DNA from 2 places in the Streptomyces xingningensis genome. Region 1 is predicted to be linked to the other one. Evidence: riboswitches for the same ligand, from Rfam matches in the RefSeq annotation. Region 1 holds a riboswitch; the other holds the start of a gene.
The links. Region 1 has a riboswitch for cobalamin ahead of cobN (cobaltochelatase subunit CobN). Riboswitches for the same ligand answer to the same signal wherever they lie in the genome.

Region 1 (11,330 bases):
CGTGGCGGCCGCTCGTGGTCGAGACCGCGCGCCGCGTACTCGACTACACCGGCGGCACTCTGGTGATACCCATGACTGTCCTGGTCGAGCAGTACTGGCGCGAGATCAGCACGGGCCTCGCCCACCACGCCATTCCGGTACGGCACTTCGTCCTGCACGCCGATCAGGACACCCTCCGCGGGCGCATCGCGGGGGACACTGTTCTTGGCCCCAACTCCCCGTTCCGTCTCAAATACCTCGAGCCCTACGCCGAGGCGGCCCGCACGTGGCTGCACGGCGAGGCAGAGGTCATCGACACCACGCATCTCACGCCCGCGCAGGCTGCCCGGCACATCGCAGACGCTGTCAAGAGTTGAGGTCTGCCCGCCACACGTGTCGAACAAACTTTTCCCCGCCGCCCGGCGCTTGTGGCAGGGCTGCACGGCCCGTTCCCCGGGCACACTCCCAAGGCCCGTGCGGCCGCACCGGAGTGGCCGCCGTTGTTCCAGGGTCGCGACGGACGACCGTGTCAACCGGAGGTCATCATCGGTATGTTACGAATCAGCAGGCGCCTCGGCGTAGCCGGGGCGGTACTGACGGCGGTGGCCGTCGTCGCCTCCCCGGCGGGAGCGGGTTCGGCGGTGGCGGGGACGGGGTGTTTCGACCGGGCGAGAGAGCCCTACACCTCGCAGGTCGACAGCCATCTGCACTTCCGCCCGTTCGGCGGGCAGGCGATTCCGTTCGAGGAACTCACGGGGTATCTGCACAAGAGCGGTGTCCGGCACGCGAGCATGTATGGCATCGGGCAGATGCTGCCGGTGGGCTCCAACTGCACGTACTACCTGGACTGTCCGGGCACTCCCGTGGTGCCGAGCATGAAGAACGACTTCGCCAACGCCGAGAATTATGTGGGGACGAAGCCCAAGGACCCCGAGCTCGCGGTCTCCATGACCTTTATGGACCTGAACCACCCGGAGACCATCCCGCCCGGAATCGCCCTCTACGACAAGGAGTTCCCGGGGGTGTTCCGGTGGGCGGGGGAGGTGAACCTCGTCAAGCAGGCGCTGTTCCCCAACCACCACACTCCTGCGACGAGCGAGAACATCAAGAACTGGGCGCCGTTTATGAAGGTGTTGCGGAACCGCGGGATTCCGATCACCATCCACTCGGATCTCGGGAGCGATGCGGAGCAGACGAAGTATCTCCACCTGATGGAGGAGACCCTTCGGCGGTATCCGCGGAACAAGATCGTGTGGGCGCACATGGGCCTCTCCAAGGAGCTCACCACCATGGATCCCGACCGGCACATCGGGATCATGAAGAGGCTCCTGGACGAGCACCCCAATCTCACGCTGGACCTCAGCTGGCGGGTGCTGGAGGACAGCTACTTCAGCAAGCCGGGGGTCAGGCAGAAGTACGCCGCGTTCCTCGACCGGTATCCGACCAGGGCCCTTCCCGGGACCGACTTCGTGGCCTCGCGAAACAAGGACTACCACGTCTATGAGCAAGAGCTCGAGGTCACCAGCCGGATCAACAAGGCATTGGACGACCGGGCCTTCCGTGACATCGCCCTCGGGGAGAACTACTACCGGCTGCTCGGTCTGAAGGAGAGCGCGCCGCAGGTGTGCCGGGCGGGGTGACGCCGGTGATGCAGCCGGAACTGCCGTCAGGCATCCGGGCCTTGCTCGGCAAGCCGGTCGTCCAGGGTCGTGCGCAGCTGGGTCAGGAGGGTCTCGAATTGCTGAAGCAGCTCGGGCGGATATTGGGCCAGGACGGCGTTGTGGCGTTCATTGACGGATGTGAAGAACTCGTCGGCGAGCTGCTTGACGTGCGCGCTGCTGCGCAGGGTGACGATCCGCCGGTCGGTGTGTTCCCGGGTACGGGAGATGTATCCGGCCCGTTCGAGGCGGTTCAGCAGCGCGGTCATCGCCCCTGAGGACAGGGAGATGCGTCTGCCGAGGAGGGCCGGGGACAGGGGGGTGCCCCCCTCCTCGGCGGAGGCGATCTCCAAGAGGGCGAAGGCGTCGGTGGAGTGCACGCCCAGCAGGACGGCGAAGCGGCGGCCCAGTTCGGTGAAGCTCGCGCCGTAGGTCCTCAGCTCCTCCGTCAGCCGTTCACGCTGCGCGGCGATGCCGCCGTCCCGCATCGGTTCCTCCATGGGCCCTCCTCGTACCAAGAACACGCTTTGACAACTTACCGCCCTCAAAGATAACTTCACGGTGGAGTTACTTCACCGTGGAGGTAGTGACGTAATGTGTGCGCGGTCTTCTTCCCCTCGCCCATGGCTTGGCCTGATCTTCATCGCCCTGGGGGTGGCCCTGATCGTGGTGGACTCCACGATCGTCAATGTGATCGTCCCTTCGGTCATTGAGGACCTGGGTGTCAACTCCGCCCAGGCGCAGTGGGTTCAGGAGTCCTACGCCATTGTCATCGCGGCGCTGCTCTTGCCGGCGGGGCGTTTCGCGGACATCCTCGGCGCCCGGCGGATCTTCATCGCGGGTACTGTGATCTTCGGCGTCACCAGCATGCTGGCCGGGCTCGCGCCCACCGGAGGCTTGCTGGTGCTGGCCCGATTCCTGCAGGGTGCGGGTGCGGCGCTGATCATGCCGACCTCACTGTCCCTGCTCAACGCGACCTTCACCGGCAAGGCGCGTGGCCAGGCGTTCGCCGTCTGGGGCTCCACCATCGGCGCCGCCTCGGCGCTCGGCCCGCTGCTGGGCGGCTGGCTCGCCGAACACGCCTCCTGGCGCTGGGCGTTCGGCATCAATGTTCCCCTTGCCGCGCTGATCTGTGTCGGGGTGGTGAGGTGCCTCGTACCCTCGCCCCGGACCAGCGGGCGCATCGACGTGGCCGGCGCAGTGCTGTCCGTCCTCGGTCTCGGCCTGCTCGCCTTTGGGCTCGTCGAGGGACGCACCCGAGGGTGGCTCACCACCGTCCGGCCGCTCGACATCCTCGGCTTCTCCTGGACCGGCGGGCCTTCCCCCGTGCTGGTCGCGCTGGTGCTGTCCGTCGTGGCACTGATCGCGTTCATCCGTCGACAGGTGGCCATCAGTCGAGGCGGTGATGACGAGCGGGCGCTGATGGACGTCCGTCTTTTTTCCATCGCCTCCTTCCGCAACGGCAACATCGTCACCTTGATCATCGGCCTTGGTGAGTTCGGCATCGTCGCCGTGCTCCCTTTGTGGCTCCAGTTCACCCTCGGCTACAGCGCCCTCCAGGCCGGACTCGCCCTGGTCCCCCTGGCCTTGGGCAGCCTTGTCGCCAGTGGGGCCGCCTTCGGGATGGCCGCCAGGATCACCTCTCTCGGCCAGGTCCGCATCGGTCTGGCCCTGGAGGCCGCGGGCCTGGCATTGCTGGGACTGATCGCCTCAATGGACAGCCCATGGTGGTCCATCGCGCTGGTTCTGTTCCTCTACGGCATCGGCGTGGGGTTCGCCACGGCGCAGGTCACCAGCGTGGTGCTCGCCGACGTTCCCGTCCGCAGCGCCGGGCAGGGGTCCGGCATCCAGAGCGCCTTCCGCCAACTGGGCTCCGCCCTGGGCATCGCCGTGCTCACCACGATGTTCTTCACCGCTCTGAGCACCCGGCTGCATGACCGTCTCGCCGCGACCGGCCTGCCCGCGGCGCAGTCCGCCAGGCTCACCCGTACCGTAACCGACAGCGCCGGAGCCGCGATCGAACCCCTGGCGGCCCACCCGCAGACCGCCTCGGTGGCCGGTGCGGCACATTCGGCGATGACCGAGGGCATCGCCCTCGGCAGTTACGCCGCTGCGGGCTTCGTCCTCCTCGGGCTCATCGCCACTGCCCTCGTCCCCGCACCGGACCGCGGCGGGGTCAGCCACGGCGCGCCGGCGGCCGGGGCCGGCTTCTGATCTCGTAAGTCCGGCCGTAGGTCTGTCACTTCAGTGGCGGCTTGAGATCAAGAACGTCCGCCCGCACCCGCGCCCCTGCCTCGGTGCATGGCGCCACGCCGGACACCGCCTACCAGACCCGTTACCGGTGCGGGCCGGACCGCTGACCTGACATAGAAGCCTTCATGTCGCCCCAACTGCCCCATCAGCCCCATAAGTTGACGGCGCCACGCCGCGCCACACTGCGGGCGGGGCTGCGACAGACAGGCGAAGAGAAAGCAGTCGGGCCATGCCTCAAGGCGTTCCACAGCACATCCCCTTCCCCAGCCGAATAAGCCGGGATGCCGAGCGTGCCCGCCGCTGCCATCTCGCATGGCCTCGTTCTTTAGGTCTGCTCCCCACCGAGGAATCCGAAGTCCGCCATCTCCAGGGCGACTACGCCGGTCTGGCCGCACGGTTCCACCCCTCGGCAACGGGCGCCGACCTCGACCTGGGAGTCGACCAGCAATCCTGGTACTTCATCTTCGACGACCAATTCGATGGCCCCATAGGACAGGACCCGGCACTTGCCGAACAGCTCACCGACTCGGTCGCCGCGGTACTGGATTCGCCTCAGTGCATTCCGCCGCGGAATGCGGCTCCCGTCGTTGCCGCCTTCGCCGATCTCTGGGCCCGCTGCTGCGAAGGCATGTCGGAGAGCTGGCGCGACCGTGCGGCCCGCCATTGGCGTGACTACCTGACCGGCAATGTCGCTGAAGCCACCCATCGGATGGAGGGCGGCACTCTTCGCCTGAACGATCAACTGGCCCTGCGCAACCACACCATAGGAGCCCGGGGTGTCCTCGATATCGCGGAACGACTGGGCCACTTCGAGGTACCCGACTCGGCCTACCACACCCCCCTGATGGCCGAGATGCGACGCATTGTCGCAGAGGTGGTCATCTTCGAGAACGACATCGTCTCGGTGGAGAAGGAAGAGGCATGCGGAGACCACAACCTCGTCCATCTCGTCGAGCGCGAGAACCGGTGCTCCCGCACTCGGAGCATCGAAATCATCTGCGAGCTGCTCAGCCGGCGAACGGAACGATTCCTCGCCCTGGAGAGCGAACTGCCACAGCTGTACGACAGCCTTCGCCTTGACGACAACCAGCGGTCCGCCATCGAGCGATACCGCACGGACGCCTTGCGCTCCGTGATGCGCGGAGTCTATGACTGGGACCAGGTGTCGGGCCGCTACGCCGAGACGGTGGACAACATCTTCGCACGCGCGTAAGAGCGTAGGAGCGTCTGCCGGAGTCGAAGTCCTGGGATTCCTCCGCGGGCACGGCGGGTGCCGATGCCCGCGGCCGGTCAACCCTCCGGATACCGCCTCGGCGTCCAGACGATCTCCTCGCTGCCACCCTCCCCGCGCCGTACGACCTGCGTCTGTGTCGACCCCACGATCAGGATGGTGCGCATGTCCACCTGCTCCGGGTCGAGTTCGCCGAGCCGGACGATCCGTACGCTCTCCTGCGGCCCGCCCACATCGCGGCCCAGCACCACCGGAGTATCCGGCGAACGATGCTCCAGCAGCAGGTCGCGGGCCTTGCCCAGCTGCCAACTACGGCTGTGGGAGCCGGGGTTGTAGAGGGCGAGCACCAAGTCGGCCCCGGCGGCGGCGCGCAGGCGGGAGGCGATGACCTCCCAGGGCTTGAGCCGGTCGGAGAGGGAGACGACCGCATAGTCGTGGCCCAGCGGGGCTCCCGCGCGGGAGGCCGCCGCGTGGGCGGCCGTCATGCCGGGGACGACGCGCACCGGAACCTCGTGGTAGGGGGCCTGGGAAGCGACCTCCAACACGGCCGTCGCCATGGCGAATACGCCCGGATCGCCGGAGGAGACCACGGCCACCCGGCGGCCCTGCCGGGCGAGGTCGAGGGCGAACTCGGCGCGCTCCGACTCCACCTTGTTGTCGGAGGGGTGGCGGCGCTGGCCGGGGCGGGCGGGCACCCGGTCCACATAGGTGCGGTAGCCGACGACGTCCTGTGCGGCGGCGAGTTCGCCGCGTGCCTCCGGAGTCAGCCACAGCGGGCCCGCCGGACCGAGGCCGACGACCACCACCTCGCCCCGGTCCACCACCGGATCCGAGCCGACGCGGCTCGGCAGCACCGCCACCGAGAAGTACGGCACCGACTCCGGGTCCATCTCCGCCAGCCGCCCGGTGCGCTCGCCGCTCATCGTGGCGCGCTCGACATAACGGGCCTCTGCCAGCCGGCCCGAGCGCTCCAACGCGCCCCGCACGGCGGGGAAGGTGCGGCCGAGCTTCATCACCACCGCGGAGTCGGTGGACGCCAGCCGCGCCGCCAGCTCCTCCTCGGGCAGCGTGCCCGGCAGGATTGTCAGCACCTCCTCGCCCTCGACGAGCGGTTCACCCAGCCGGGCCGCGGCCGCGCTGACGGAGGTGACACCGGGGATCACCTCCGTCGGGTAGCGGTGGGCCAGCCGCTTGTGCATATGCATATACGAGCTGTAGAAGAGCGGATCGCCTTCCGCGAGCACCGCGACCGTGCGCCCCGCGTCCAGATGCGCGGCCAGCCGGGCCGCGGCCTGCTCGTAGAACTCCTCCAGCGCGCCCCGGTAGCCGCCGGGGTGGTCGGTGGTCTCCGTGGTGACGGGGTAGACCAGCGGCTCCTCGAGGTGGCCTGCGCGGAGGTGCCGTTCGGCGATGGAACGGGCAATGCTCCGCCCATGCCGGGCGCTGTGGTATGCGACGACATCGGCCGAGGCGATGACCTCGACCGCCCGTATGGTCATCAGGGACGGGTCGCCCGGGCCGAGCCCGACCCCGTACAGCCGTCCAAGCCGGTGCTCGCTCACTCGTCCTCGCTCGCTATCGCGTTGATCGCGGCCGCGGCCATGGCGCTGCCGCCGCGCCGGCCCCGTACCACCAGGTACTCCAGCCCCAAGGGGCTGTCCGCCAGGGCTTCCTTGGACTCGGCGGCGCCGATGAACCCGACCGGGATGCCCAGCACCGCGGCCGGGCGCGGCGCGCCCTCCGCGACCATCTCCAGCAGCCGGAAGAGCGCGGTGGGGGCGTTGCCGACGGCCACCACCGCGCCATCGAGCCGGTCGCGCCACAGCTCCAGTGCGGCGGCGCTGCGGGTGGTGCCCAGGCGCCGGGCCAGTTCGGGCACGGAGGGGTCGGCGAGGGTGCACAGCACCTCGTTGTCGGCGGGCAGCCGCTTGCGGGTGACACCGCTGGCGACCATGCCGGCGTCGCAGAGGATGGGCGCGCCCGCGCACAGGGCCTCCCGGGCGCGGGCCACCACCTGCGGGGAGTAGGCGAGGTCCGGTACCAGGTCGGTCATCCCACAGGCGTGGATCATGCGCACCGCCACCCGGCTGACGTCCGGCGGCAGTTGGCCGAGGTCGGCCTCGGCGCGGATGGTGGCGAAGGACTGGCGGTAGATGGATGCGCCGTCCTTGTCGTAGTCGAACACTGTGTGCCTCGTCGTGCAGTCGTTGTTCATGGTGTCGTGGTCCGTGCCGTGGCCACCGCGTCGGCCAGGTCTGTCGCTGTCACGGTGCGCGCGGCCCGCCCCGGTGCGCCGACCCGGTAACCCTCGCCGGTCGCCAGCACATCGACCCAGTCGCCGCCCGGGTGGCCGCAGCGCCGTTCGCACCCGGACCAGTACACCGGCAGCGTGCCCGCCCCACCGGTGCGCATGACGGTGAGGCAGGCGGCCGCGTCGGCCCGTACGTCCGCCCGGGACTTGGCGCAGCCGGGCCGTCCGGCGCAGGCGCCCGCACCGTGCCACGGGGAGGCGGGGGAGGTGATGAGTCCGGCGGCCGCGAGGTCCGCCAGCCGGTCCGGCGCGGTGCCGGGGAGGACGATGCCGCGCCAGGGGGTCACCCTGAGCTCGCCGAGCGCGGCGGCACCGGCCACGGTCCGCCACTGCGCGGTGGTCAGGCGGCCGAGCGGCGCGGCCACGGACACGGCGTGGGCGACGACGCCCGGTGCGGGCGGGGGGCAGGACGGTATGCCGACGCGGGGGAGCGGGGCGGACGGGATGCCCGCCGCCGCGAGTCGGGCCGCCAACCGGTCGGTGCGCGGCCGCTGTTCCGCGGGCAGCTCCCGCACCCGCCAGGCCGTGCTGCCGTGCTCGCGCAGTGCCGCGAGGAACTCGCGCGCGGCCAGGGCGGCGGCGCGGGGTGCGTCCCCGGCGGCGATCCGCAGGGCGGGGGCCGCCGTGGCGAAGCGCAGGACGGCCGCGCCGTCAGGGCTTGCGATCAATGTCACATCGGGGGCGAGTGCCGCGATGTCGCCCCGCCCGTCGTCCAGGCCGAAGAGGAAACGGCCGGACAGGTCGGATAGTTCGCTCTTGTCGGTACAGAGGAGTGTATCCAGGGCGCGTGCCCAGTCCTGTACATCCACCATGGCCGGTCCGTCCAGGCCGCACAACGGGGAAGCCAGGACGTTCCGGACGCGGTCATGCCGGTCCGAGGGCAGCAGCCCGGCGGCACGCAGCCGCGCGCCGAGCTCCGTGCCGCAGCCGTCCCGGAGGCCGCGCAGCTGGACGTTGCCGCGCGAGGTGAGGTCGAGATGCCCGTCGCCCAACTCGTCGCCGGCGTCCGCCAGTACCGTTGCCTGACGGGCCGTCAGCAATCCGCCGGGCAGCCGGACACGGGCCAGCGCCCCGTCGTCCGCGGCATGCAGCCGCAGCGCGCCGGGGCACGCGTCGCCGCGCTCGCGCACGACGGGTTTCCCCCGGTCCGAGGGGGGCAGGGGGGTGACGGACATGGCGGCGAGCATACCTATCCCCTCGCGAGAGGCCTTTCCCCGCAATCCGTACCCGCGCCGGAGATCGCTACTATGACGCTCACCGCCCAAGACGGCGCCAGGGGAGGAAGCCGGTGAGATTCCGGCACGGTCCCGCCACTGTGAGCCCGGCAGCGATGCCGGGCGAGTCAGGAACTCCCGCCGTCTTCCCACCGCCCGGGGCGCGGACCCCGAGGAAGGCCTGCCGCAGCATGCGCATGTTCCGGTCCCGCGCACGGACGACCCTCGAAGCACTCGCACTCGGGAGCGCCGCGTGATCCTTCTCCTGTCGACCTCCGACACCGACCTGCTCAGCGCCCGCGCAGCCGGGGGCCCGGTGCCCTACCGGCTCGCCAACCCCGCCCGGCTCCCGCTCGACAGCCTGCCCGCCCTCCTCGAGGGCGCCCAACTCGTCGTGGTACGGCTGCTCGGCGGCGTCCGCGCCTGGCAGGAAGGGCTCGACCTGCTGCTCGCCGGGGACCTCCCGGTCGTCGTCCTCACCGGCGAACAGGCCCCCGACGCCCAGCTGATGGAGCACTCCACCGTTCCCATCGGCATCGCCGCCGAGGCCCACGCCTACCTCGCCCACGGCGGCCCCGCCAACCTCGAGCAGCTCGCCCGCTTCCTCTCCGACACCGCGCTGCTCACCGGTCATGGCTTCGAACCCCCCGCCGCCGCCCCGGCGTGGGGCGCGCTGCAGCGCGCCCCCAAGCCGGGGGCGAGCGGCCCGGCGGTGGCCGTGCTCTACTACCGCGCCCACCACATGAGCGGCAACACCGCCTTCGTGGACACCCTCTGCGGAGCGATCGAGGACGCCGGAGGCCGGGCGCTGCCGCTGTATGTCGCCTCGCTCCGGGCCCCCGAGCCCGAGCTGATCGAGACCCTGCGCGCCGCCGACGCCGTCGTCACCACCGTGCTCGCCGCCGGCGGCACCCGGCCCGCCGAGGCCTCCGCCGGAGGCGACGACGAATCCTGGGACGCGGGCGCGCTCGCCGCCCTGGACGTCCCCATCCTGCAGGCCCTGTGCCTGACCGGACCGCGCAGCACATGGGAGGAGAACGACGAGGGGCTCTCCCCGCTCGACGCCGCGACCCAGGTCGCCGTGCCCGAGTTCGACGGGCGCCTCATCACGGTGCCGTTCTCCTTCAAGGAGGTCGACGAGGACGGCCTGCCCGCCTATGTCGCCGACGCCGAACGCGCCGCCCGCGTCGCCGGGATCGCCGTCCGGCATGCGCGGCTGCGCCACATCCCGGCCGCGGAGAAGCGGCTCGCGCTCGTCCTCTCCGCCTACCCCACCAAGCACTCCCGCATCGGCAACGCCGTCGGCCTGGACACCCCGGCCAGCGCCGTCGCCCTGCTGCGCCGGCTGCGCGCGGAGGGCTATGACTTCGGCACCGAGGAGGTGCCCGGCCTGGAGTCCGGCGACGGCGACGAGCTGATCTACGCGCTCATCGAGGCCGGCGGCCACGACCAGGACTGGCTCACCGAGGAGCAGCTCGCCCGCAACCCGGTCCGCATCCCGGCCGCCGACTACCGGCGCTGGTACGCCGAGCTGCCCGCCGGGCTGCGCGAGTCCGTCGAGGAGCACTGGGGCCCCGCGCCCGGCGAGATGTTCCTCGACCGCAGCCGCAACCCCGAAGGGGACATCGTGCTGGCCGCGCTGCGCCGCGGCAACCTGCTGATCCTCATCCAGCCGCCGCGCGGCTTCGGCGAGAACCCCATCGCCATCTACCACGACCCCGATCTGCCGCCCTCGCACCACTACTTGGCCGCCTACCGCTGGATCGCGGCCGCCCGCCAGGACGGCGGCTTCGGCGCCGACGCCATGGTCCACCTCGGCAAGCACGGCAACCTGGAGTGGCTGCCCGGCAAGAACGCCGGCCTGTCCGCCGCCTGCGGCCCCGACGCCGCCCTGGGCGACCTCCCGTTGGTCTACCCCTTCCTGGTCAACGACCCCGGCGAGGGCACCCAGGCCAAGCGCCGCACCCACGCCACGCTGGTCGACCACCTGGTGCCGCCGATGGCCCGCGCCGAGTCGTACGGCGACATCACGCGGCTGGAGCAGCTCCTCGACGAGTACGCGCAGATCTCCGCCATGGACCCGGCGAAGCTCCCGGCGATCCGCGCCCAGATCTGGACCCTGATCCAGGCCGCCAAGCTCGACCACGACCTCGGCCTCGAGGACCGCCCGGAGGACGACGGCTTCGACGACTTCCTGCTGCACGTCGACGGCTGGCTGTGCGAGGTCAAGGACGCCCAGATCCGCGACGGCCTGCATGTCCTGGGCGGCGCGCCCACCGGCCCCGAGCGCGTCAACCTCGTCCTGTCCATCCTGCGCGCCCGGCAGATCTGGGGCGGCACGGCCGCCCTGCCCGGCCTGCGCGAGGCCCTGGGCCTGGACGAGTCCGCCGCCACCCGCACCACCGCCGACGAGGCCGAGGCGCGGGCCCGCGCGCTCGTCGAGGCGATGGAGGAGGCGGGCTGGGAGCCGTCCGCGGTCGCCCGGGTGGCCGAGGGGCAGTCGCAACAGGTCGCCGACATCCTGGACTTCGCCGCCCGCGAGGTGGTACCCCGGCTGGCCGCCACCACCGACGAGCTCGACCACGCCGTGCACGCCCTGGCCGGCGGCTTCGTCCCGGCGGGCCCCTCCGGCTCCCCGCTGCGCGGTCTGGTCAACGTGCTGCCGACCGGCCGCAACTTCTACT
Region 2 (11,330 bases), on a different contig from region 1:
GTGTTCATGCCCGGCAGCCCGTCCCCGCACAGGTCGCGGCCGAACTGCAGCTCCGCCTCGACCGCCTCCTTCAGCATGTCGGTGACCTGCTGTTGGAGCTCGTCGTCAAAGAGTTCGGGCTCCTCCCGGCGGACGGTGTCCACCACCTCGAACGCGAAGTTCATGTGCATGGTCTCGTCGCGGAACACCCAGTTGGTGCCGGTCGCCAGACCGTGCAGCAGGCCCCGCGAGCGGAACCAGTAGACATAGGCGAACGCGCCGTAGAAGAACAGCCCCTCGATGCACGCCGCGAAGCAGATCAGGTTGAGCAGGAAGCGGCGGCGGTCGGCCTTGGTCTCCAGCCGGTCGATCTTCTCTACCGAATCCATCCACTTGAAGCAGAACTGGGCCTTTTCCCGGATGGACGGGATGTTCTCCACGGCCGCGAAGGCGGCGGCGCGGTCGTCCGGGTCGGGGAGGTAGGTGTCCAGCAGCGTCAGATAGAACTGGACGTGCACGGCCTCCTCGAACAGCTGCCGCGACAAGTACAGCCGCGCCTCGGGGGAGTTGATGTGCTTGTACAGCGTCAGCACCAGGTTGTTGGCCACGATCGAGTCGCCCGTCGCGAAGAACGCGACCAGACGGCCGATCATGTGCTGCTCGCCCGGGGAGAGTTTGGCGAGGTCGGCCACGTCGGAGTGGAGGTCGACCTCCTCCACGGTCCAGGTGTTCTTGATCGCGTCACGGTAGCGGTCGTAGAAGTCCGGGTACCGCATCGGACGCAGCGTCAGCTCGAAGCCGGGGTCGAGCAGGTTCTTGTTCTCGGCACTCATTACTGGCAGGCCTCGCAGGACTCGGGGTTCTCAAGGGAGCAGGCGATGGCGTCCGCGTCGGGCGCGGCCTGCTGGACGGGGACGGGGGCGGCGGAGGAGGCTGACGAGGCCGCGCGGGCGATCCGGGTCGCCGGGCGCGAACGCAGGTAGTACGTCGTCTTGATGCCCTGCTTCCAGGCGTAGGCGTACATCGAGCTGAGCTTGCCGATGGTGGGCGAGGCCATGAAGAGGTTCAGCGACTGGCTCTGGTCCAGGTAGGGGGTACGGGCCGCGGCCATGTCGATCAGGGCGCGCTGCGGGATCTCCCAGGCGGTGCGGTAGAGATCGCGCACCTCCTGCGGGATCCAGTTCATCTCCTGGATCGAGCCGTTGGCGTCCGTCAGGGCGTCCCGCGTGGTGCGGTCCCAGACACCGAGCTTCTTCAGGTCCTCCACCAGGTAGGTGTTGACCTGGAGGAACTCGCCGCTGAGCGTCTCGCGCTTGAAGAGGTTGGAGACCTGCGGCTCGATGCACTCGTACACGCCCGCGATCGACGCGATGGTCGCCGTGGGAGCGATCGCCAGCAGCAGCGAGTTGCGCATGCCCACCGAGGCGATCCGGGTGCGCAGCGCCGCCCAGCGGTCCGCCCAGCGGGGCTCGGCGTTGGGGTAGTGGTCGGGGTGCAGCACTCCGCGCGCGGTCCGGGTCGCGGACCAGGCCGGGTGCGGGCCGTGCCGCTCGGCCAGGTCGGCGGAGGCCTCGTACGCGGCGAGCATGATGCGCTCGGAGATCCGGGTGGAGAGCGCCGTCGCCTCGGGCGAGTCGAAGGGCAGCCGCAGCCGGAAGAACACATCCTGCAGGCCCATCAGGCCCAGACCGACCGGCCGCCAGCGGGAGTTGGAGGCGCCCGCCTGCTCGGTCGGGTAGTAGTTGATGTCCACCACGCGGTCGAGGAAGGTCACGGCGGTACGGACGGTGCGGTCCAGCCGCTCCCAGTCCAGCTCGCCGCTGTCACCGAGATGCGCGGCGAGGTTGACCGAACCCAGGTTGCAGACCGCCGTCTCGCCGTCGTCCGTCACCTCGAGGATCTCCGTGCAGAGATTGGACGAGTGGACGACCCGGCCGGGCTCGGCGGTCTGGTTGGCGGTGCGGTTGGCGGCGTCCTTGAAGGTCATCCAGCCGTTGCCGGTCTGCGCGAGGGTGCGCATCATCCGCGCGTAGAGCACCCGCGCCGGGATGGACTTGACGGCCTTGCCCTCGGCCTCGTACTTCCGGTACGCGGTGTCGAACTCGGCACCGTAGAGGTCGACCAGGTCCGGCGCGTCCACCGGGGAGAACAGCGACCAGTCGGCGTCCGCCTCGACCCGGCGCATGAACTCGTCCGGGATCCAGTGCGCGATGTTGAGGTTGTGGGTGCGGCGGGCCTCTTCGCCCGTGTTGTCCCGCAGTTCCAGGAACTCCTCGAGGTCCGCGTGCCAGGTCTCCAGGTAGACACAGGCCGCGCCCTTGCGCCTGCCCCCCTGGTTGACGGCCGCGACGGAGGCGTCCAGTGTGCGCAGGAACGGCACGATGCCGTTGGAGTGCCCGTTGGTGCCCCGGATCAGCGAACCGCGTGAGCGGATGCGGGAGTACGACAGTCCGATGCCGCCCGCGTGCTTGGACAGCCGGGCCACCTGGTGGTAGCGGTCGTAGATCGAGTCCAGCTGGTCCAGCGGCGAGTCCAGCAGATAGCAGGAGGACATCTGCGGGTGCCTGGTGCCGGAGTTGAAGAGCGTGGGGGAGGAGGGCAGATAGGAGAGCGTGCTGGTCAGCCGGTACAGCTCGGCGACGTCCGCCAGTGCCCGCTCCGAGTGGTCCTCGGCCAGGCCACAGGCCACCCGCAGCAGGAAGTGCTGCGGGGTCTCGATCACATCGCGGGTGATCGGGTGCCGGAGCAGGTAACGGCTGTGCAGGGTGCGCAGCCCGAAGTAGCCGAAGCGGTCGTCGGCGCCTTCGGCCAGCGCGGAATCCACCAGCCCGTCGAGTCGCTCGGCGTGCGTCCGCACAAACTCCGCGGTCCCGTCCGCGATCAGGCCCTCGCGGTGCCCGACCGCGACCGAGGCGGAGAAGGAGGCCGCCCCCTGTCCGGCCGCCTCCTCGGCGATGGCGCGGGTGAGCAGCCGGGCGGCGAGCCGGGAGTACTCGGGCTCCTCCGCGATCAGCCCGGCCGCGGCCTCGGTGGCCAGCGACCGGAGTTCGGCCTCGTCGGAGCCGGGGTGCCGGCCGCGCAGCGCGGCGGCCGCGACCTTGCCGGGGTCGGTGGCGGGCAGATCGGCGGTGAGTTCGGTCAGGGTGCGCAGCAGCGCGGTCCCGGGACCGCCGGTCGCTTCCGACGTCGCTGGGACGGGACCTGACACCGGATCGGCGGGCGCGATGGTCACGTGTGGCTCTCCCTCGCTCGGCTGGGGGCCGGGCGGGTGCGCGCGACGGTCGCATACGGGCATGCCTGATCGCCTGACGGCATGCGCGCAGCGTCCCTCGGCCCAACCCGCGAGGCCCGGACGTATTCGACGCCCGACGGCCGGGCCGGAGCGGCTCGGACATGGGCGCGCCGTCGGCAGGTCCTCGGACTTCCGCATGCACAAATGCGCATACATTCACCGTTGCGGGACAGTTCTGGATTTTCACCGGATTCCCCTGCGGCGACAGCGAGGACGAGCATACATCTAGTGCCGGTGATCGCATGCGCCCCCACATCTAGTGCCGGGAACGCGATACTGCGCCCATGGGCGGGGCGTAGCGGGTGGCTTGGGCGGGCGCGGCCGGGGTGGGTGCCGCGGGGGCCTCACAGCCCCTCAGGGCCCCCAGGGCGCCTGCAAGGGCGCCCTGGGGGGCGGGCAACGCACCCGTCTTCCGAGGGGGTTGCCCGCCGGGTCCCCGGCGCGTGACCCTTGTCACGCGGTGGTTGAATCGGGCCATGGCCGATCACGAGGTGGTGCGGGTATTCGTCGGCCCGGAGGGCGCGGGCGGCAATCCGCTCGGTGTGGTGTACGACGGATCCGCCGTGCCCGGCCCGGCCGGGCGGCAGCGCCTGGCTGCCCAACTGGGGTTCAGCGAGACGGTGTTCATCGACGACCCGGACCGGGGCGAAATGGACATTTACCTGCCGAGTGCCCGTCTCGCCTTCGGCGGGCACCCGCTGATCGGTGCCGCCTGGCTGCTGCGGCAGCGGTACGGCCACGCCGTGCAGGTGCTCCGGCCGCCGGCCGGTGAGGTACCGGCCTGGGCCGAGGGCGACGTCACCTGGATCCGCGTCCGCGCCGAGTGGGCCTCCGGGCGGCGTACCCAACGGTTCGCCACGGCCGCCGAGGTGGACGCCCTGCCCGCCCCGCCGCCGGGCGAGGGCTGGCTCTACGCCTGGGCCTGGCTGGACGAGGCCGGGGGCGTCGTCCGGGCCCGGGGCTTTCCCCGGCGCGGGGACGACATCGTGGAGGACGAGGCGACGGGCGCCGCGGCGATCGTGCTGACCGCGCAGCTGGGGCGGTCGCTGGACATCCGTCAGGGGTCCGGCTCGCAGATCCTCACCCGGTTCGAGGGGGACGGCCTGGTGGCGGTCGGGGGACGGGTCGGCGATGCAGAACGCGCGCCTGACCGGCCGGATGTCGGAGTGTAAGAGGTAGCATAAGGAGCATGAGCGAGCCTACCCAAAAGTACTCGATCACCATGCCCCGGGACATCGCGGAAGCCGCCCGCGCCCGCAGCGGCCCCTCGGGGCTGTCCGCCTATGTTGCCGCTGCGGTCGCTCGTCAGATCGAGCGCGACAACCTCAACGAGCTCATCTCGGTAGCCGAAGCCGAGCACGGGCCCATCGGCGAAGAAGAGATCCAGGCCAAGCGCGACCAACTCCAGCGCGCCCGCGAGCGGCAGCGCCACTCGGAGACGGACGCGGCATGACGCGTTCTCCCGCCGTGCCGGGCGGCACCCTGGCTCTGGACAGCGAGGGCTTGGCGAAGGCGGTGCTGCGTGACCGTGACGTCACCGGCTGGCTCGCCCTGGCGCGCGCGGACGACATGCGCGTGATCACAAGTGCCGCCACCATCGTCGAGGTCGTCCACCCGAGGATCAAACGCCCGGCTCTGGAATGGGCGTTGTCCCGTATCGTCGTCGAGCCGGTCACGGAGCCCATCGCCCGTCACGCGACAGCACTGCTCGGTGATGCGGGGCTGCACGGGCACAAGTACGCGATCGACGCCATGCTTTGTGCCACGGTTCTTGCGGCTCCCGGCCCCGTCACCGTTCTCACCTCGGACCCGGAAGACCTGAGCGCTCTCTGCGGCGGACGGATCACCGTCGTCAAGATCTGACTCCGCGGATGGAGGACGCTCCCGGCCCGGCGTCCGAGCTCGGCCCGGCGACGCGCTCCGATGGCCTAACGTATTCGCTTTTTTACGTTATGTGACTATTCTGCGGAATGCGCGCTTCCTGGCCCCGTCCGACCCCGCGAAGGACGCCCATGTGATGCCCCTCCCGTACCGCCGGTCCTCCCTGAGCAGGACCCTCCATGGCACGCCCCGCCGCGCCCTGCGCACCCTCCTCCTGCTGTGCCTGGTCGCCCTGGCGGCCGCGATCGGCGGCCGCGGGGTCGGCGACCGGCTGGCGCCCGGCGGCTGGACCCCCGCCCACGCCGAGTCCACCAGGGCCGACACCTTCCTGGCCGACCGCTTTGCCGCCGGGCAGCCCCACCTGTTGCTGCTCGCCACCGCCAAGGGCTCCATCGACGCACCCGAAGCCGAACGGGCCGGCCATGAACTGACGGCCCGTCTCACCGCCGGCCGGCAGGTCGCCTGGGTGCGCGGCTACTGGCCGCACCACCCGGCCGAACTGCGCGGCCACGACCGGCACAGCGCCGTCGTCGCCGTGCGCTTCGACGGCGACGAGCGCGCCGTTCGCGCCGCGAGCAAGGCGGTGACCACCCGCGAAACCGGCCGGGCCGGACCACTGAAGATCTCGGTCGCCGGTGAGACCGCGCTCTTCTCCGAGATGGAACGCCTCAGCACCCAAGGCGCCATGGTCGCCGAACTCCTGGTGGCCCCGTTGGTCCTGCTCATCCTGCTGTGGGTCTTCGGCAGCCTGGTGGCAGCCCTGCTGCCGGTCGCGGTCGGCGCCTTCGCCGTGGTCGCCACGACCGCCCTGCTGCGCGCGCTCAGCGAGGTGATGACGGTGTCGATGTTCGTCCTGAACATTGCCACCGCACTCGGCTTCGGCCTCGCCGTCGACTACTGCCTGCTCATCGTCAGCCGCTACCGCGAGGAACTCGCCACCGGGGCAACGCCGGTCACCGCGGCCCGCAATACGATGCGGACCGCCGGGCGTGCCGTCGCCTTCTCCGCGACGACCGTCGCGGCCACCCTGGGCGCGCTGATGGTCTTCCCGCTTCCGCTCACCCGCTCCCTGGCACTCGGCGGCGCCGCCGTCGCGATCTGCTCGGCCGCCGGGGCGTTCCTGGTGCTGCCCGCGCTGCTGGTGCTGCTGGGGGAGCGGGTCAACCGCTGGGACATCTTCTCCCGTTGGCGCCGCGACACCCCTCGCCCGCTGGCCGAAGGCCGCTGGTACCGGCTGGCGATCTGGGTGACCCGGAGACCCGCGCTGGTCGCCCTCGGCACGCTGCTCCTGCTCGGCGTCCTGGCGGCGCCGGGCCTCGACGCACGATTCGGCATGTACGACGACCGCATCCTGCCGGCCTCCTCGCCGGTCGCCCGGGCCTCGCACCGGCTGCGCACGGACTTCCCCGGGGAGACGGGCGCGGCGGCCGTGGTGCTGCCCGATGTCCATGTCGCCCTCCCGCCCCCGCTGGACGCGCCGTCGAACCTCCGCGCCGGCTACCACCAGGCCGCCGTGCACTCCTACGCCGCCCGCCTGTCCCTGCTCCCGGGCGTACGGCAGGTGGAGACCGCCACCGGCGTCTATCGCGGCGGGCAACTCACCGCCAACGCGGGCCCCTCGGCACGCGAGTTCACCGGCCCGGCCGGGACCTGGCTGAGCGTCACCCCCAGCACGGATTCCCCGCTGTCCCCCGACGGCCGCCAACTGACCGAGCGGCTGAGGGCGGTACCCGCCCCCGCCCCGGCCCTGGTCGGTGGCCCCGGCGCCCGCCTCACCGACACCGAGGACGCCCTGACCGCCCCGATGCCCACCGCCGTCCTGCTCACCGTGGCGCTCACCCTCCTGCTGCTGTTCGGCTACACCCGCAGCGTGCTGGTGCCGGTCAAGGCCGTGCTGCTGAACGCGCTCAGCCTGGCGGCGACCTTCGGCATCATCGTCGCCGTCTTCCAACAGGGCCTGCTGGAGGCGCTGATCGGCCCGATGCACGGACCCGCCGCCATGGATGTGGTCATCCCGGCGGTGATGTTCTGCACCGCGTTCGGGCTCTCCATGGACTACGAGGTCTTCCTGCTCTCCCGCATCCTCGAGGAACACCGCCGGGGCACCCCGACCCAACTCGCCGTCGCCGCCGGTCTGCAGCGCACCGGGCGGCTCTTCACATCCGCCGCCCTGGTCTTCGCCGTGGTGATGGCCTCCCTCGCCCTCTGCGACCTCATCATGCTCCAGCTCATCGGCTTCGGCCTCGCGGTGGCGGTCGTGCTCGACTGCACCCTGGTGCGTGCCCTGCTGGTGCCCGCCGTGATGTCCCTGGTGGGCAGCGCCAACTGGTGGCCCGCGCCGGGGCGCGGCACCGCCCGCCGGGTCCCGGAGCCCGCGTCCGCGACGGCGGACGAACTCGTCGGCCGGGGCGACCGGCCCGGCTGAGCGACCACCCCCGGTGCCGCCCGCTCCGGCACGGCCGGACTCAATGCCCGCCGGCACCCGCCGTGGCGGGCGGGAGTCCGGCGCTGACACCCGGCTCGCCCGCGTCCGCCGTGTAGTCCTCCGCGGTGGTCTCGTCCACCCCGTCGGGGGCCTTGACCGCCTTGAGGACGACCGTCAGCACCACGACCGTCACCACATTCAGCACAAATGCGGTCAGCCCTATGTATCCCTTCTCCCCGATGAACGGGATCAGGTTGGTGTTGCCGAAGTGATCCTGGGTGGCGCTCGGCGTCTCATACGCCCGCCATGTCCCGTAACCCATGCCGACCGCCCAGCCCGCGAGCAGCGCCCACCGGTGGAACCAGCGGGTGAAGAGCCCGCCCACCAGCGCGGGCACGGTCTGGAGGATCCAGATACCGCCCAGCAGCTGGAAGTTGATCGCCACCGTCTTGTCCATGGTGAGGACGAACACCAGCGCCCCGACCTTCACCAGCAGCGAGGCCAGCTTGGACACCTTGGCCTCGTGCGCGGGCGAGGCATCCGGCCGGAGGAAGTCCTTGTAGATATTGCGGGTGAAGAGATTCGCGGCCGCGATCGACATGATGGCGGCCGGCACCAGCGCCCCGATGCCGATCGCCGCGAAGGCCACACCGGTGAACCAGTCCGGGAACATCTTGGCGAACAGCTCCGGAATCGCCAACTGCCCGTTCTTCACCTTGATTCCGGCCGCGATGGCCATAAAGCCGAGCATCGCCAGCAGTCCCAGCATCAGCGAATACAGCGGCAGAATCGTGGTGTTGCGCCGGATGACGTTCCGGCTCCGGCTGGAGAGCACGGCCGTCACCGAGTGCGGATAGAGAAACAGCGCCATCGCCGAACCGAGGGCGAGCGTCGCATACGCCCACTGGGCGTCCGGGCCCGTGATGAGCGAGCCACGCGGTTTGCCGGACGGACCGACGGTCGCGTAGGCGTGACCCGCCTTGGCGAAGATGTCACCGAAGCCACCGAGCTTGATCGGGATGTAGATGATCGCCACCGCGATGACGATATAGATCAGGGCGTCCTTGACGAAGGCGATCAGCGCGGGAGCCCGCAGCCCGGAGGAGTACGTATAGGCCGCCAGCACGCCGAAGGCGATCAGCAGGGGAAGGTCCTTCACAAACCAGTTGGTGTTCTCACCACCGCCGACGCCCATCACATCCAGCACGGCCTGAATGCCCACCAGTTGGAGCGCGATATAGGGCATGGTCGCCAGAATCCCGGTGAGCGCCAGCGCCAGCGACAGCCCCTTGGACCCGAACCGTCCGCGCACGAAGTCCGAGGACGTCACATAGCCGTGCTTGTGGGACACCGACCACAGGCGGGGCAGGAAGGTGAAGACCAGCGGATAGCAGAGGATGGTGTACGGCACCGCGAAGAACCCGGCCGCACCGCCCGCGTAGATCGCCGCCGGAACGGCGACGAAGGTGTACGCGGTGTAGAGATCGCCGCCGAGCAGGAACCAGGTGACCCAGGTGCCGAACGACCGCCCGCCGAGGCCCCATTCATCGAGGTTGTCCGCATTCTCCGCGCGCCGCCACTTCGAGGCCAGGAAGCCCATGACCGTGACGACCAGGAACAGGACGATGAACACGGCCAGTGCCACGCCGTTGACGTCGTGCTTCATCCTCGCTCACCGCCCTTGCGGGCGCGCTGGTGGTGCCGCACCAGCAGGTAGGCGACCACCGTGAGCAGCGTGGAGATCAGCACCCACAGCATCTGGTACCAGTAGAAGAACGGGATGCCGATGAAGGCGGGCGTGAGCCGGGAATAGGAGTCCACCCACAACATCGCGCCGAAGGGGATGACCAGGCAGATGCCCGCGAGCACCAGCGGCAGGGGCATGACCGGTTTGCGATTGCCTGGCGGTGGCTCTGGTTCCGACATGCGGTGACTCCGTCCCCGTGTGCGGTCACTTGCGTGATGCGCACGCAATCTAGGGGAGGGTGCCTCCGGGCGTCACCCCCTGTCCGGATATCGGTATGGCAACGACCTGCTGGAGGTGCGGGCGGGGCTGCCGGAGCGGGCCCGGTTGCCGTGCGGCGGCCTACGCTGCGCAGCCCATCAGCTTGAGGCCGGTCGGGAGGTATGACTTGGCGAAGTGGGTCAGTTCGTTGCGGAGCTTGAGAGACTTCTGTCCCTTTGCTTCCAAGACATCGATCTGGAGGATATAGATCTGCTGCCTACCCCGGTAGGTACAGCGATTCACGACGAAGACACCATCGTCGGCCACCACTCCGTCGTCGCCGATCGCGGCTCTCTCGATGTTCCTGAACTTCAAGGGCGTGCGACTGAAGTTCATGGCGTCGATCTTCAACTGGTGGCGATTTCTTCATCGCTGTCTCCGGCCACCCGCTCGGAGTAGATCAAGTGATTGAAAATGTGTGCACAGGCCTCCTGCAGCGTTTTCACCCGGGATTCCCAGGTGGATGCGAGCCTGGTGAGTGCCGCGCCGGATGACAGATGGTCACCGGCGAGCTCGGCCCCGGCCTGCTTGCTGTTCTTGTCCGCATGGCCGCCGGCCGCCTTCAACCCGCCGTGCAGTCGGTAAGCACAGTGGGCGACGTGGGCCAGGTCGCTCGATGTGACCACGTAATCACCGTTGTCTCCGCCACTCTTCGGTGCGGCGTGGTTCAGCTGCATATGGGGTGAACTTCGCTGTGCCGCCTCGGACTTGACTTGAGCCCACTCGGCTGCGAACGACATAGGCACCGCCTCATCGGATCCACCGATCTGCCGTAGGCCCACGCTACGACCAAGTCGCCTACCGTGTACAAGACTTGGCAAAGTTTCCGCATGCAGGGAGTCGGTTCTACGATTCGGTACGCAAGTCACCGAAGCCCGGTATCGGCATAAAGGCCTTGACCGGGTCCGCGGCCGACTGCGACTCTCGGCCGGTGAACGCAGCGGACTGGGAACGACGGGTGGCGGACGCCTGGGCGTCGATCGACCGGCATGGCGAGGAAGACTTCCTGGCCCTGATCGAGAGGCTTGCCGCCGAGGCCCCCGCCGCCAATGGCGACGGCATTTTCGAGCGTGCGGCCGCCCTTGATACGACCGGCCACTCCGACCTGGCCATACCGCTCTACCAGCAGGCCCTTGAGCTGGGCCTCACCGGCGAGCGCAGGCGACGCGCCATCATTCAGATGGCCAGCTCGCTGCGGAACGTCGGACAGGTGGAGCGAAGCGTCGAGCTTCTGACGGCCGAAATGACGGCCGGTTCGGACCACTTGGACGACGCCGTACGCGCCTTCCTCGCCCTGGCCCTCGTCGACACCGGGCGGGAACGGGAGGCCGTCTCACTGGCGCTCGGTGCCCTGGCTCCCCACCTTCCCCGCTACCAGCGGTCGCTGGGCAATTACGCGAGGCTGCTGGTGGCGGATGCGGAAAGCCGGTAAAACACCGATCGGTAGGTAGATTGCCGCCCATGAGCCCAAGCGGACCCTTTGATCTGGTGATATTCGACTGTGATGGCGTGCTCGTGGACAGCGAGCCGATAGCCATCCGGGTGGATGCCGTGATGCTGGCCGACCTGGGATGCCCCTTCACCGAAAAAGAGATCATCGAGCGCTTTGTGGGGTCTTCGGGCGAGGTGTTCAAGGCGGCCATCGAGGAACGGCTGGGGCGCAGCCTGGAAGATGACTGGTGGAAGCCGTATGAGCACCTGTACCAGGAAGCCTTCGACGCCGAATTGACGCCCGTCGACGGCATCGC

Region 2: linked by a shared signal. The riboswitch ahead of ABCR83_RS21000 (ribonucleoside-diphosphate reductase subunit alpha) and the one ahead of cobN (cobaltochelatase subunit CobN) in region 1 are both predicted to bind cobalamin.

What each region holds. Positions count from the first base shown of each region.
Region 1 is NZ_JBDJPF010000011.1:21,821-33,150, reverse strand. Features, by position in the region: gene ABCR83_RS08475 (ATP-binding protein) at 1-356, shown strand, start outside; gene ABCR83_RS08470 (amidohydrolase family protein) at 531-1,619, shown strand; gene ABCR83_RS08465 (MarR family winged helix-turn-helix transcriptional regulator) at 1,646-2,137, opposite strand; gene ABCR83_RS08460 (MFS transporter) at 2,232-3,851, shown strand; gene ABCR83_RS08455 (terpene synthase family protein) at 4,120-5,103, shown strand; gene ABCR83_RS08450 (precorrin-2 C(20)-methyltransferase) at 5,181-6,683, opposite strand; gene ABCR83_RS08445 (precorrin-8X methylmutase) at 6,680-7,336, opposite strand; gene ABCR83_RS08440 (cobalamin biosynthesis protein CobG) at 7,333-8,619, opposite strand; cobalamin riboswitch at 8,667-8,806, shown strand; gene cobN (cobaltochelatase subunit CobN) at 8,900-11,330, shown strand, end outside.
Region 2 is NZ_JBDJPF010000041.1:14,377-25,706, forward strand. Features, by position in the region: gene ABCR83_RS20995 (ribonucleotide-diphosphate reductase subunit beta) at 1-812, opposite strand, end outside; gene ABCR83_RS21000 (ribonucleoside-diphosphate reductase subunit alpha) at 812-3,211, opposite strand; adenosylcobalamin-variant (AdoCbl-variant) riboswitch at 3,382-3,479, opposite strand; gene ABCR83_RS21005 (PhzF family phenazine biosynthesis protein) at 3,748-4,443, shown strand; gene ABCR83_RS21010 (CopG family transcriptional regulator) at 4,461-4,724, shown strand; gene ABCR83_RS21015 (DNA-binding protein) at 4,721-5,134, shown strand; gene ABCR83_RS21020 (MMPL family transporter) at 5,226-7,577, shown strand; gene mctP (monocarboxylate uptake permease MctP) at 7,618-9,243, opposite strand; gene ABCR83_RS21030 (DUF3311 domain-containing protein) at 9,240-9,503, opposite strand; gene ABCR83_RS21035 (hypothetical protein) at 9,664-9,933, opposite strand; gene ABCR83_RS21040 (hypothetical protein) at 9,930-10,259, opposite strand; gene ABCR83_RS21045 (tetratricopeptide repeat protein) at 10,514-11,014, shown strand; gene ABCR83_RS21050 (HAD family hydrolase) at 11,044-11,330, shown strand, end outside.